DNA from 4 places in the Acerihabitans sp. TG2 genome. Region 4 is predicted to be linked to each of the others. Evidence: predicted binding sites of a transcription regulator. Region 4 holds the regulator's gene; each other region holds the start of a gene.

Region 1 (2,987 bases), on a different contig from region 4:
GCTGTCAACAGGATCCGTGGTAAGCGCGTTAGTTTGTGTGAGCTGGTAAACAGCCACGCTTAACATCGTTTTGCTTTGCGGCGGCTGAAAACGAATGCCCGCTTCGTATTGTTCACCTTCTGTCGGTTTGAAACTGTTGCCTTCCCGGTCAATCCCTGATGAGGGGTTAAATGACTGGCTATAGCTGACAAATGGCGCCAAGCCATGGTCTGCCAGATACACTGCGCCAATACGTCCCGTCGGTTTATGGTCGCTCTGGATCGTTTTTATCTGATTGGCATGTTGAGTTGTTCTGCTTTGCGACCAGTCATTACGACCACTGAGCAACAGCACCCACTTATTGTCCCAGGTGATTTGATCTTGTAGGTAAACCCCTAATTGATCGCTGGTCAGCCGCGATCCGCTGTCAGAAGCGCTAACCACAGGAATATTCCCGTACTGAATCTGTGTCAGATCGAGAGACGAACCCAACCCGATATAACGTGCAGAGTCATAGGTCTTATGATAATAATCAGTCCCCACCATGACCTGATGTTCCCAGTTACCCGAGCCCAACGTCCACGTCAGATTGCTGTCAGTGGTCAGGCCCGTTGAGTGCTCGTGGCGCTTACTGTAGTAACGTGTCAGCGTGTTACCGCGAATGGCATAGGCGTTCATATAATCAAAATCGCCCTCTGCGTCCATATAACGTAATGCGTGACTCATTTTCATCGTATCTGAAAACTGGTGAGTGAACAGATAACTAACGCTCTTCATCTCAGTGTTAAATTGATCAAAGTCCGGTTCCCCGACAAATTGGTCTCGCTGAATTTTTGTCCCGGGCGTTTTGCTATAGGTCGTCATGTTGTAATCCAGAGGAGTGGCAAATTTGGTTTTGATTTTTTGATAACTCGCCAGCAACGTCAGACTGGTGTCATCATTGGGTCGCCAGGTAAATGCCGGTGCCAGATACTGCTTATCATCGTTGATATAGTCCGTCTGAGTATCACTGTCGCGCAGTAGACCGGTTAAGCGATAAGAATATTTTCCCTCGTCATCGATTGGGCCTGAAAAATCGCCAGAGATCTGTTTACGGTCAAAACTACCGTATTCCAGATTAAGTTCATGCCATGGCATAGAGGTGGGTCGTTTGGTTACCGCATTAATTAAGCCACCGGGTGACAACTGCCCATATAACACCGAGGCAGCGCCTTTTATCATTTCCAGACGCTCAAATGCATAAGGATCGAGACCACCATCATAGACGCTGGCCTGCATTTTCATGCCGTCTTTTAATATGCCGCCCGTGCCGGAGCCAACGTTAAAACCACGGATAGTATAGTCATCGGCTAGGCGGCTAAACCCGTTTGGTTGTGCTATAAAACCGGGCGTATATTTAAACGCATCGGCAAAGGTGTCGGTCTGCCGAGCTTTCATTTCATCTGCCGTCACGACTGAAACGGACTGCGGCGTACGGATGATCGGTGTATCGGTTTTTGTCGCGCTAAGGTTTTTGGTCGCGACATACCCCTGAAGGTAGTCTGTGCTGTCTTCCGGGGCGACAGCTGTCACCGTGATGATCTCATCTGCGGTTTCAGCATGCGCAAGTGCACTTACCACGATAGCAGATGTCATCAGGAGAATTACAGGTTTAACCGAGGGTATAACCCTTGCGCATACAGGACGGAAATTCATCAATAACCCCAATAGAAATGATAATTAGTATCATTAATATTCTCATACTTATTGTTACATTTAAAGTGAATAAAGTCCCTGTAGATTCAATTGTTCAATGAAACAACCCTGCTAAAACAAGGGGTAGCGGCAGATTATTGAATGTTTACATGTGAACCTGAGAGTCTTTACGCCAATCTTTGAGAAACCAGCCCGAGGGCTGGTTTCTTGGCTTTTAAGGTATTCAGGATTCTTGAACCCCATCGACTTCCTCTATACATTTTACCCCCTCAGCAGTACGTACCCAGTGCGGCGCCCGTAGTTTCTCGGCGAAATACACCACCACGTCGAACACTAATCCGGCAAGAATGGGCTCCATCTCCAGCGATAATGTCCGTTGCAACAACAACCGCGCCAGCCAGGTTTTCACAATGGCCTGCCAGAACGGTGAAATCGGTGGTTGAATCGAAAGGAATGGAAAGGAATGGGCAGTAACGCATGAGTTTGAGTGGGGATAGTCGCTATAGGCAGCCTCCAGTGAGTAAACAAAAAAGCGCAGACCGCGCCATGTGTCGTCAGTGAAGGATTTCAGGAGGTCAATCCCAGCGCCTGATTTTGCAGGTGCAACGGTTTTACGCTCCAGTGAAATACGTTTCATCGAGTGTCCCCATCACCCCATTAGTGTTTTTAAAGCTCAAAAATGGAACTATAACTGAAGGGAAAAGCGGCATAACGGACTTTTTATGAGTTCATTAGGACTTCCTCATACTGTTATACTGCCGGACCGTTTACATTTAGGTGTTTAACAGTGGGATTAGTCATTCAGGGACATCAAGTCATTGTGGATCACTCTTGCCAGGACTGGCTGATGACGAACGCTGAGGGTAATCCGACGATTGAAAATATCGGCGATCTCCGGATCTATTCGGTTTTCAGGCGTCTGCGCTTATCTCGTAAGATGCAGCGTAACCGTCAGCAGCGTCAAGTAGGTGACAACTGCCCTTTGATTTATGCGCTTAAAGCAAAAGAAGGTCTTACGGCGGACATAACGAGCATAGTTAGGCTAAGTAAAAGCTTTGCTAGAATAGCCGAGAAAATTTCGCAGCTTGAACCACAGGGCTATCAGCTTGTTATATCTATGCCTTCCGCCCATCAGATAAGCAAAGTAGTTGGAAAGCGGTTTGCTCGGCGATTTAGCGCTCCTCATATCTTCACGGCTTTTCGAAAGATCACGGTCGATGAGGCATTTCGGCTTGTTGACAGAGCTGACGTCAGTGTGGAAGAAGCAAAATCGTTAGCTTACCAGGTGAAATTACAGTCCAGAGAGGTTGGTC
Region 2 (2,987 bases), on a different contig from region 4:
GCTGACCTCATGAGCTGGGGCGCTATTGGCGCGCGGACCACCGAATCACAGGTCCACCGTGAACTGGCATCGGGACTCTCCTGCCCAGTTGGATTCAAAAATGGCACTGACGGCACGATTAAAGTCGCCATTGATGCTATCAACGCCGCCGGTGCGGCCCATTGTTTTTTGTCGGTGACCAAATGGGGCCACTCAGCTATCGTTAATACCAGCGGTAATAGCGATTGTCACATTATTCTGCGTGGCGGTAGGGAACCTAATTATAGTGCGCATCACGTAACGGCGGTGAAAGAAGGGTTGGCTAAAGCCCATCTGCCGGCTCAGGTGATGATCGATTTCAGTCATGCCAACAGCAGCAAGCAGTTTAAACGGCAGATGGAGGTGGCTCAGGACGTGTGCGGGCAGTTGGCCAGCGGTGAAAACGGCATTATTGGTGTGATGGTGGAAAGTCATCTGGTGGAAGGCGGGCAAAGTTTAGAAAGCGGTGAACCCTTGGTATACGGTAAAAGTATCACTGATGCTTGCATCGGTTGGGAAGATACTGAAGTGATGCTCGAGCAATTGGCTCAGGCAGTGCGCACCAGACGGGAAAGTCACCGACAGGCGGCCAAAACGGTCTAAGACAAACGGATAAGATATGCCCCTTCACACGGCATTCTGGACACGCAGGAACATGGTGGCAAGCAGGGACGTTAGAGGGTTAAACGATTACCCCGCACGATCCGGTCATTGACCGGCGGCGGGGTGAAAACCGCGCAGTGAATAGAGCGGTTACTTGGCCTTGCCCTGGTTCGCTACGGCGGCGGCTTTAGCGGCCACCTCTGCAGCGTTACCCAAATAGTAATGCTTGATAGGCTTCATATTTTCATCGAACTCATATACCAAAGGTACACCGGTAGGGATGTTCAGTTCGAGAATTTCCTCTTCACTCATATTGTCGAGGAATTTTACCAGCGCGCGGATAGAGTTACCGTGAGCGGCAATAATCACACGCTCGCCTTTTTTCATCCGTGGCAGAATGGTGTCGTTCCAATAAGGCGTTACGCGCTCAATAGTCAGCGCCAGGCTTTCAGTGGTCGGCAGTTCTTCAGCGGTCAGTGTTGCATACCGAGGGTCATGGCCGGGAAAGCGCTCGTCTTCTCGGGTCAGTTCGGGTGGAGTAACGGCAAAACCGCGACGCCATTGTTTAACCTGTTCATCACCGTATTTTTCTGCGGTTTCAGATTTGTTCAGGCCTTGCAGCGCCCCGTAATGACGCTCATTCAGGCGCCAGGATTTTTCTACCGGCAGCCAAGCCTGATCTAATTCGTCCAGTACGTTCCATAAGGTATGAATCGCGCGTTTCAGTACGGAAGTGTAAGCGAAATCAAAGACAAACCCTTCTTCTTTCAGCTGCTTTCCCGCTTGTTTCGCTTCGGTACGGCCTTTGTCGGACAGATCAACGTCCGTCCAGCCGGTGAAACGATTTTCATTGTTCCACTGGCTTTCACCGTGTCGTACCAGAACCAGTTTCGTTACAGCCATTGATTGACTCCTTAAAGTCTAAGATTTTTATAAGAACTCTTATCATTATATTGCCTGCCCGGGCAGGGCAGCAACCGCTAAGGTCAAACAGAGTGAAATAAATGACCAGAGCCCACCAAACGGGGCAGACTTAAGGGGCAATACCCCGCATCGTGAACGATAACGGGGTTAACCGGAAGGTTAAAGTGCAATGAGCTGATAGCGGGTTACGGATTGATAAGCCGTCCCAGGCTTCAACCAACAATCTGGCTGCGGCCACTCCGGATGGTTCGGACTGTCCGGCAAAAACTCGCTTTCCAGCGCCACACCACTGTAGTTGAGATATTCTCCTCCCTGGCGTGCGGGCGTGCCGGCCAGAAAATTGCCGGTATAAAGCTGCAGTGCGGGGGCGGAGGTGAATACCTTAAGCAACACCTTACCGTCCGCCGACCAGAGCTGTGCTGCCGGGTTTTCGCCATCTCGACAGGTCGGGTAGAGCAGGAACCCATGATCATAACCTTTCATGCGCTGCTGATCGCGATCGCGCAGAAAATCCTGGGCAATGGTTTTAGGTTGACGGAAATCCATACCGGTATGTTCTACATCGGCTAGCGGCGCGCTGGGGATGCCTTCACTGTCCACGGGCAGATACTGTGCGGCATAAATTTGCAGCCGCTGCTGGCGCACATCGCTATTCGCGCCATCGAGATGAAAATACGCGTGGTTGGTTAGGCCAACCGGACAGGGTTTATCCACCGTTGCGTGGTATTCGATCACCACCTGGTTATCTTCGGTAAGCGTGTAACGGACCTCAGCCACAAGGTTGCCCGGGTATCCTTGATCGCCTTCGGATGAGCGCAAACGGAACAGCACTGACAGGGTGCTGTGTTCAACAAACTCCCAACGGCAGGTATTGAAACCGCCCGCCCCGCCATGGAGTTGGTGGGCACCTTGGTTAGCAGCAAGTTGCCAGGTCTGTCCATTGTGGGACAGGCTGGCGTTGGCAATGCGATTAGCGTAACGGCCGACAGTGGCGCCCAAATAGGCCACCTGGTTAATATATTCGGCCGGGGTAGGGCAACCTAGCAAGACTTCGCGTTTTTCGCCCGATGTCAGGGGAAGCTGGCAGGATAGCCAGGTGGCGCCCCAATCCATCAGCGTAACTTGCATACCCTCATTGGTGCCTAAGGTGACACAGTGAAAGGGGTTGCCGTCAGGAGCAATCCCGGACTCATACGTTTTTAGCATATCGCGGTTCCTTCAGATGCATGACAGACATAAAAGGTCTCTTTGATACCGGTTGCCTGTTGGTACTGGCTGTCTACCGCAGCACGAACCGTTTCCACCAGATTGGTTGGCATTAATGCCACTACGCAGCCACCAAAACCGCCACCGGTCATTCGCACGCCACCCTTATCGCCGATAACCCGTTTAACAATGTCCACCAGGGTATCAATGGGGGGAACGGTAATCTCGAAATCATC
Region 3 (2,987 bases), on a different contig from region 4:
ATAAACAAGTGAGAAAGCCGTTCCTGTCAGTGCGGACAACTTTGTTAACAGCCAGTTAAACGCACGTTATTTTTCATAATGACATTATGATTTTGTTAAAGCATAAAAGATGCCAACCTGGTTCTTATATCAACAAAAATAATAAAATTTATTTAATTTCAATAAGATGCTATAAGACTTTCAACTAAACGCAGCCTGAAAGTGTTACGGGGATCAGGAATTTTACGACTGAAATTCGATGGGATGAAAAGTGCGCTGCACTGTTTCAGTGAGGGATGTTCCATGGTGGGGAAAAATCAGACACCGATCACACACTACCCTTTCGCTAAAATTAGGTTGGTGTCCATATAACCTTTTGGGTTAAGACGCAGACATGGATCTTGAGTTAAGCAATTTTGTATAGTCTTTTATTGTAGTAAAATCAGGGCAACCCCATTTCCGCATTACCCTGAGCCATCTTACTCAGGCTGCGGATTTTTGTGTCGTTAAGAGACATATGGGGGTTACTTCATAATCAAACCAACCTGACCCCAAATCTGACCACTAATTTTTCCCTATGCAGAGGGAAGATTTTTCACGCTATCTTATTCAATCTGAATCACATAAGGATTCGCAAAACGGCATGAAAACAAAAAATTGGCTCTTCTGCCTGGGATCGCCTTTGTCAGTAACTGGCTAATAAGTGAGCTAAACCTGAATTCACTTTCTGTCAAGACCACCAGAATGACCACCAATCGAAGTTGGTTATATAAAACTGGTTTGAGCGATCCTCGGCATGTGGTGATCGTTACTATGGTCATATTTACAAGGGCAGTGTTGATCCCATCCCCGTAATGGAACTTGTACCCGAGGAAATACCTAGCAGTCCGCTTTGTGCTGTGGTTTCAGCGCATCGTCGCCCCATGAACGCGGGGTTATTGAGCATGTGATCGTGGTGTCTGGAGAGTTGGAACTGGATATCGACGGCGTGTTGCACCGGTTGCCCAGCGGTGACGCCATCCGCTTTGCCGCTGATTGTCCGCATGCTTATTGAAATAGAACTTCCGAGCGGGTTCGCTTTCACAATCTGATTCATTATCCTGAACTGCCTGCCGGTTACCACCACCGCGAATTGATTCAAAAAAATTCGATTTGATATTCAAATAATTTGAATTTGTTTTTGAAAGACCGAACATTTCCCCTCAAAGGCGTTACAGGCTGCGGAAAACCTCGGTTTCAATCCTGATGCTATAACAAAGCATATTGGCTAATCGAAGAATAATGTTCAAAAAAAAATCTTGACATGACTTTACTGTTTGTAAATATATGTTAACTCCTGTTTGATAATAGTAATGTTTCTCAAAATCATTACCAATTACATACACTATCATTCAGGATTGAAGATGAAATATAACAAGATAGCCTCGGCGCTCGCCGTGATTCTGGCAGGAAAATTCGCTTACGCAGCAGATCAAACGATAGTGGTATCCGGTAACGTACTGGGGGATTCGAGTGCCGAAGAGGTGAAAACCTGGGTCGGTAGCCGGACCGTGATAAGCAATGACCAACTGCAGAAAAGCGCAAACCGCACGTTGGATGACGCGTTACAACGCGTTCCCGGTGTGAAGATTCAGGACGAAACAGGTACTGGCGTGTTGCCGCAGATCGCGGTTCGCGGCCTTTATGACAGTCGTAGCGGTCGCGCACAGATCCTTGAGGATGGTATTCCGCTGGCGTTAGCGCCATACGGTCAGGAAGGGATGTCGTTGTTCCCGGTTACGTTTTCTACCATCGACCGCATTGACGTAGTGCGCGGTGGGGCGGCGGTGCAGTATGGCCCGAATAACGTCGGCGGCGTGATCAACCTGATCAGTAAGCCTATCCCTGTGAAATGGGAAAATGAAATCGGTGAGCGCGCTACCTTCTATGGCAAAGGGCGAAATCTGTGGGATACCTATCTGCGGACCGGCGGCATGCTGAATGATGATTTCGGGCTGCAGGTGGAAGCCAACCATGTGAAAGGCAGTTCGTTCCGCGAGCACAGTGACAGTAAAGTACAGAACTTCCGCGTGCGCGGCCTGTGGAATATCAATGAAGACACCACGTTAAATCTTTCTTATCAGTACTATGACGCGCATGCCGATCTGGCCGGTGCGCTCTCCACTGCGGATTATCTGAGCGATCGCAATCAAAGCACTCGTCCGTACGATGATTATGACGGCCACACGAAGCGATACAGCGCGGTATACAACCAGCTGTTGGGATCGCTCGGTTTCATCGATTCGGCGGAATTTAACTGGATGTTCTTTGGTCATGACTCAGACCGTGATTTCCATGTGGGCATGAGTAAAAGTTCGGGGCAGAACTTCAACCCGGCGCTGCCTGCCGATATCGTGCAAAATTCGCCACGTAACTTCAAAGTATGGGGTACTGAGCCGCGCATTAGCCTGGATGTCGATGGTGACAACGTGAACCAACGATGGATCATCGGTGGTCGTTTTGTCAGCGAAAAAGTGGACTATCAGGTGCGTCAGCAGACGCTGGCGACGGGTGTAACGACGGTGACGCGCGACTGGAGCTTTGATGATAAAGCCTGGGCGGGTTATATCAGCAACGCCGTGAAATTGTTCGGCGATACCCTGACCATTACGCCGGGCATGCGCTACGAGAACGTCAGTGAAAAATATGTCGATAAAACGAGTGGTCAGCGTGCTTCTTCGCCGGATACACAGTGGCTGCCGGGGCTGACCGTTGGCTATCAGTTGGCACGAGAGTGGTTCCTGTATGCCGACATGCAGAAGAGCTTGCGTCCTGCGCAAGTGACGCAGATTGTGAAGGGCGGGGATGTCAGCTCAGAACTGGCGTGGAACTATGAAAGTGGCGTGCGCTATACGCCAATGGACAACCTCAGTCTGCATGCCGGTCTGTATCGTATCGATTATAAAGATCAAATCTCCTATGACAGCACCTCTGACAGCTACCTGAACATTGGTCGCACCCGTCATCAG
Region 4 (2,987 bases):
CGATCCCGGCACGATCCAATTTCTGCTGAAATCATTTCATCAGGGAGAATGGCGGTTTAACCTTGAGGCCCTATGGCAGAATTACCCTGCGCTCATCAATTGGCGGGAATCGGCACCCTGGAATGGCCCGGTATTATTTGTCCGTGGTGAAAAATCCGCTTATTTGGACGATGGCTATCGAAGTGCGATCCAACGACAGTTTCCACAGGCGCGGGCCCATGTGGTGGCCGGTGCAGGTCACTGGGTCCATGCGGAAAAACCCGCAGCGACGCTGCGCGCCATTGAGCGTTTTTTGGACGGATTAGAGGCGTAACATGATGAGCTACCGGTAAGCCTCGTTGGCCGTTATGGACGGTACACTGGACAAGCTTGAGTTTATTATTGTCGTATCAGGTCGGGGTGGGGTAACATGGCGCGCTGTACCGTCATAGTTTGTGTTGCAGGTGCGTTGATTTTGCCATCCCCCAGCCGCTCAGTACGCATTGGGGATGTTTGAGGTTACCGCATTCTTGCTACTCGAATTATTTAGGGTATTTATTTTTCCAGGCCTGAAGTCGGGGAAAATAACGTAACGGGTGATCGTTCCCCAACGGTGAAACCAGCAGCAGGTTTGCCGTCGCGGCCATTGCCCGCCCGCTTTTTGATGCACAATCCCTTCATGACCTATGGCAAAAGAACAAACGGACCGCACCACCCTGGATTTGTTTATTGATGAGCGACGTCCGGGCCGCCCGAAGACCAACCCACTGTCCCGCGATGAACAGTTGCGCATCAACAAGCGTAACCAGCTGCGACGAGATAAAGTACGTGGCCTGCGCCGGGTCGAACTAAAAATCAACGCCCAGGCGGTGGATGCGTTAAATGAGTTGGCCTGTCGGCAAAATCTGTCGCGCAGTGAACTGATTGAATTGATTTTACTGGCCGAGCTGGAGCGGCAACAGGCAGCGGCCGAGCGGGAAGAGTAACCGACTACCGCCCGGCGGCGACGCGCTTTGTCGGTACTGCGCGCCTAAAGAGACGGATTTTGCAACAAAACCCTGGCAGAACGAGTTCCTCCTGTTGATATGGTCTGCTATCATTGCCCGGGAACCTAAATGATCCTATTACAGAACATATCCTTAATATTTAAGAGGTTTTCAAATTCATGGCAACTGTAGGCATTTTTTTTGGCAGTGACACCGGCAATACCGAAAATATTGCCAAAATGATCCAGAAGCAACTTGGGCCTGACGTTGCTGAAGTTCATGACATTGCCAAAAGCAGTAAGGAAGATCTGGCAAGGTTCGATACGCTGTTGTTGGGCATCCCTACCTGGTATTACGGTGAAGCACAGTGTGACTGGGATGATTTTTTCCCTACACTTGAGGAAATTGACTTCTCCGGTAAAACCGTCGCCCTGTTCGGATGTGGTGACCAGGAAGACTATGCAGAGTATTTTTGTGATGCCATGGGCACTATCCGCGACATTATCGAACCGAACGGTGCCACTATCATCGGTCACTGGCCGACTGCAGGTTATCATTTCGAAGCCTCAAAGGGGCTGGCGGACGACACTCATTTTATCGGACTGGCCATTGATGAAGATCGCCAGCCTGAACTGACCAACGAACGTGTTGATGGCTGGGTTAAACATATTAGCCAGGAATTGAAACTCGGTTAATTGATCATCCGGCACTGACAAAATACGTCGGCCGTCATCCATTGTGGCGGCCAGTCTTACTTGTCGATAGGTTCTCCCTGTCGAATGAATAGATACAAATTTTTAGCTTTCGCTCACAAAGCGGTACAATAGTGCAGCAGTTTCGCCTTTTTCATTAAAATGTTGCAAAATGTGCCCCACAAAACGGGCTATAGTGGTTAACAAGGCGTAGTTTTCATTTTGGACAGGCAGTCTTATAATGAGGTGACGTCATATTTTTCGGGCCGACCGATGTTATAGGCTATGTTAGCCTACAATCAGATTCTCAAAGTAACAGGACTATACCCGCATGACTGACAATAATATTGCATTGAAGAAGGCCGGCCTGAAAGTCACCCTTCCCAGACTGAAGATTCTGGAAGTGTTGCAAGCTCCGGAATGCCATCACGTCAGTGCGGAGGATCTCTACAAAAAACTCATTGATATGGGTGAAGAAATTGGCTTGGCTACGGTGTATCGTGTACTGAATCAGTTTGATGACGCCGGTATCGTCACCCGCCATAACTTTGAAGGCGGTAAATCCGTTTTTGAATTAACCCAGCAATATCATCATGATCATTTGATCTGTCTGGACTGTGGCAAAGTGATCGAATTCCGTGATGAATTCATTGAGGCGCGCCAGCGTGATATCGCCAAAAAACACAATATCAAACTGACTAACCACAGTTTATATCTTTACGGACATTGTGAAGACGGCAACTGCCGTGAAGACGAAACTCTGCACGATCATAAAGATGTGCTAAATAGCACCCAAGAGTAACAGGTCTTCAAACGTAACCCTGTTTGCTTAACTTGTTTGCTTAACTTGTTTACTTAAAAGGCTACGCCAATCATCCCAACGTCCGCCAGGCAACCAGCAACCAGGCGGCGTTTTGTTAGTTGTTACCCTCTTCTTCGCGTTCGATTTGACTTATAAGATCAATCCGTCGCTGGTGCCGCTTCCCTTCAAATCCTGCCGTCAACCCGCTATCCACGATCATTTTTGCTAACCCACAGCCCACCACCCGCGCGCCAAATGCCAGAATATGGGTATCGTTATGCTGGCGCGACAACCGGGCCGAGTAAGGTTCGCGGCATACTACCGCCCGGATACCGCGTAACTTATTGGCTGTAATGGATATACCGATCCCAGTGCCACAGATCAAAATACCCAAAGGCGCTACGCGCCATGACCAGCGCACATAAAAAACGCTGCCTCGGCAGCGTTGGTATTAGCACGAAGGTAACCAGCCATCAGGCGCCGGTTTTCGTCCAGGTATCTCGCAGGCCGACGGTGCGGTTGAACACC

What was found. Region 4 encodes Fur, which represses iron uptake genes when iron is present. Its sites were predicted from a motif close to ATAATAATGAGAACNACTATCAA; they were not measured.
Region 1: SJI19_RS06805 (TonB-dependent siderophore receptor) is a predicted target of Fur. The motif match lies at 1,692-1,714, and genes of this name have one in related genera.
Region 2: gpmA (2,3-diphosphoglycerate-dependent phosphoglycerate mutase) is a predicted target of Fur. The motif match lies at 1,548-1,570, and genes of this name have one in related genera.
Region 3: SJI19_RS11520 (TonB-dependent siderophore receptor) is a predicted target of Fur. The motif match lies at 1,326-1,348, and genes of this name have one in related genera.

Annotation. Positions count from the first base shown of each region.
Region 1 is NZ_JAYGJO010000005.1:227,050-230,036, reverse strand. It holds gene SJI19_RS06805 (TonB-dependent siderophore receptor) at 1-1,614, opposite strand, end outside; gene SJI19_RS06800 (hypothetical protein) at 1,898-2,311, opposite strand; gene SJI19_RS06795 (phosphoribosyltransferase) at 2,522-2,987, shown strand, end outside.
Region 2 is NZ_JAYGJO010000007.1:4,335-7,321, forward strand. It holds gene aroG (3-deoxy-7-phosphoheptulonate synthase AroG) at 1-621, shown strand, start outside; gene gpmA (2,3-diphosphoglycerate-dependent phosphoglycerate mutase) at 772-1,524, opposite strand; gene galM (galactose-1-epimerase) at 1,705-2,751, opposite strand; gene galK (galactokinase) at 2,745-2,987, opposite strand, start outside.
Region 3 is NZ_JAYGJO010000011.1:2,015-5,001, reverse strand. It holds partial or broken gene SJI19_RS11525 (cupin domain-containing protein) at 887-1,033, shown strand; gene SJI19_RS11520 (TonB-dependent siderophore receptor) at 1,383-2,987, shown strand, end outside.
Region 4 is NZ_JAYGJO010000021.1:64,573-67,559, reverse strand. It holds gene SJI19_RS17355 (alpha/beta fold hydrolase) at 1-313, shown strand, start outside; gene ybfE (LexA regulated protein) at 666-965, shown strand; gene fldA (flavodoxin FldA) at 1,145-1,660, shown strand; gene fur (ferric iron uptake transcriptional regulator) at 1,989-2,459, shown strand; partial or broken gene SJI19_RS17335 (RpiB/LacA/LacB family sugar-phosphate isomerase) at 2,575-2,850, opposite strand; gene glnS (glutamine--tRNA ligase) at 2,933-2,987, opposite strand, start outside.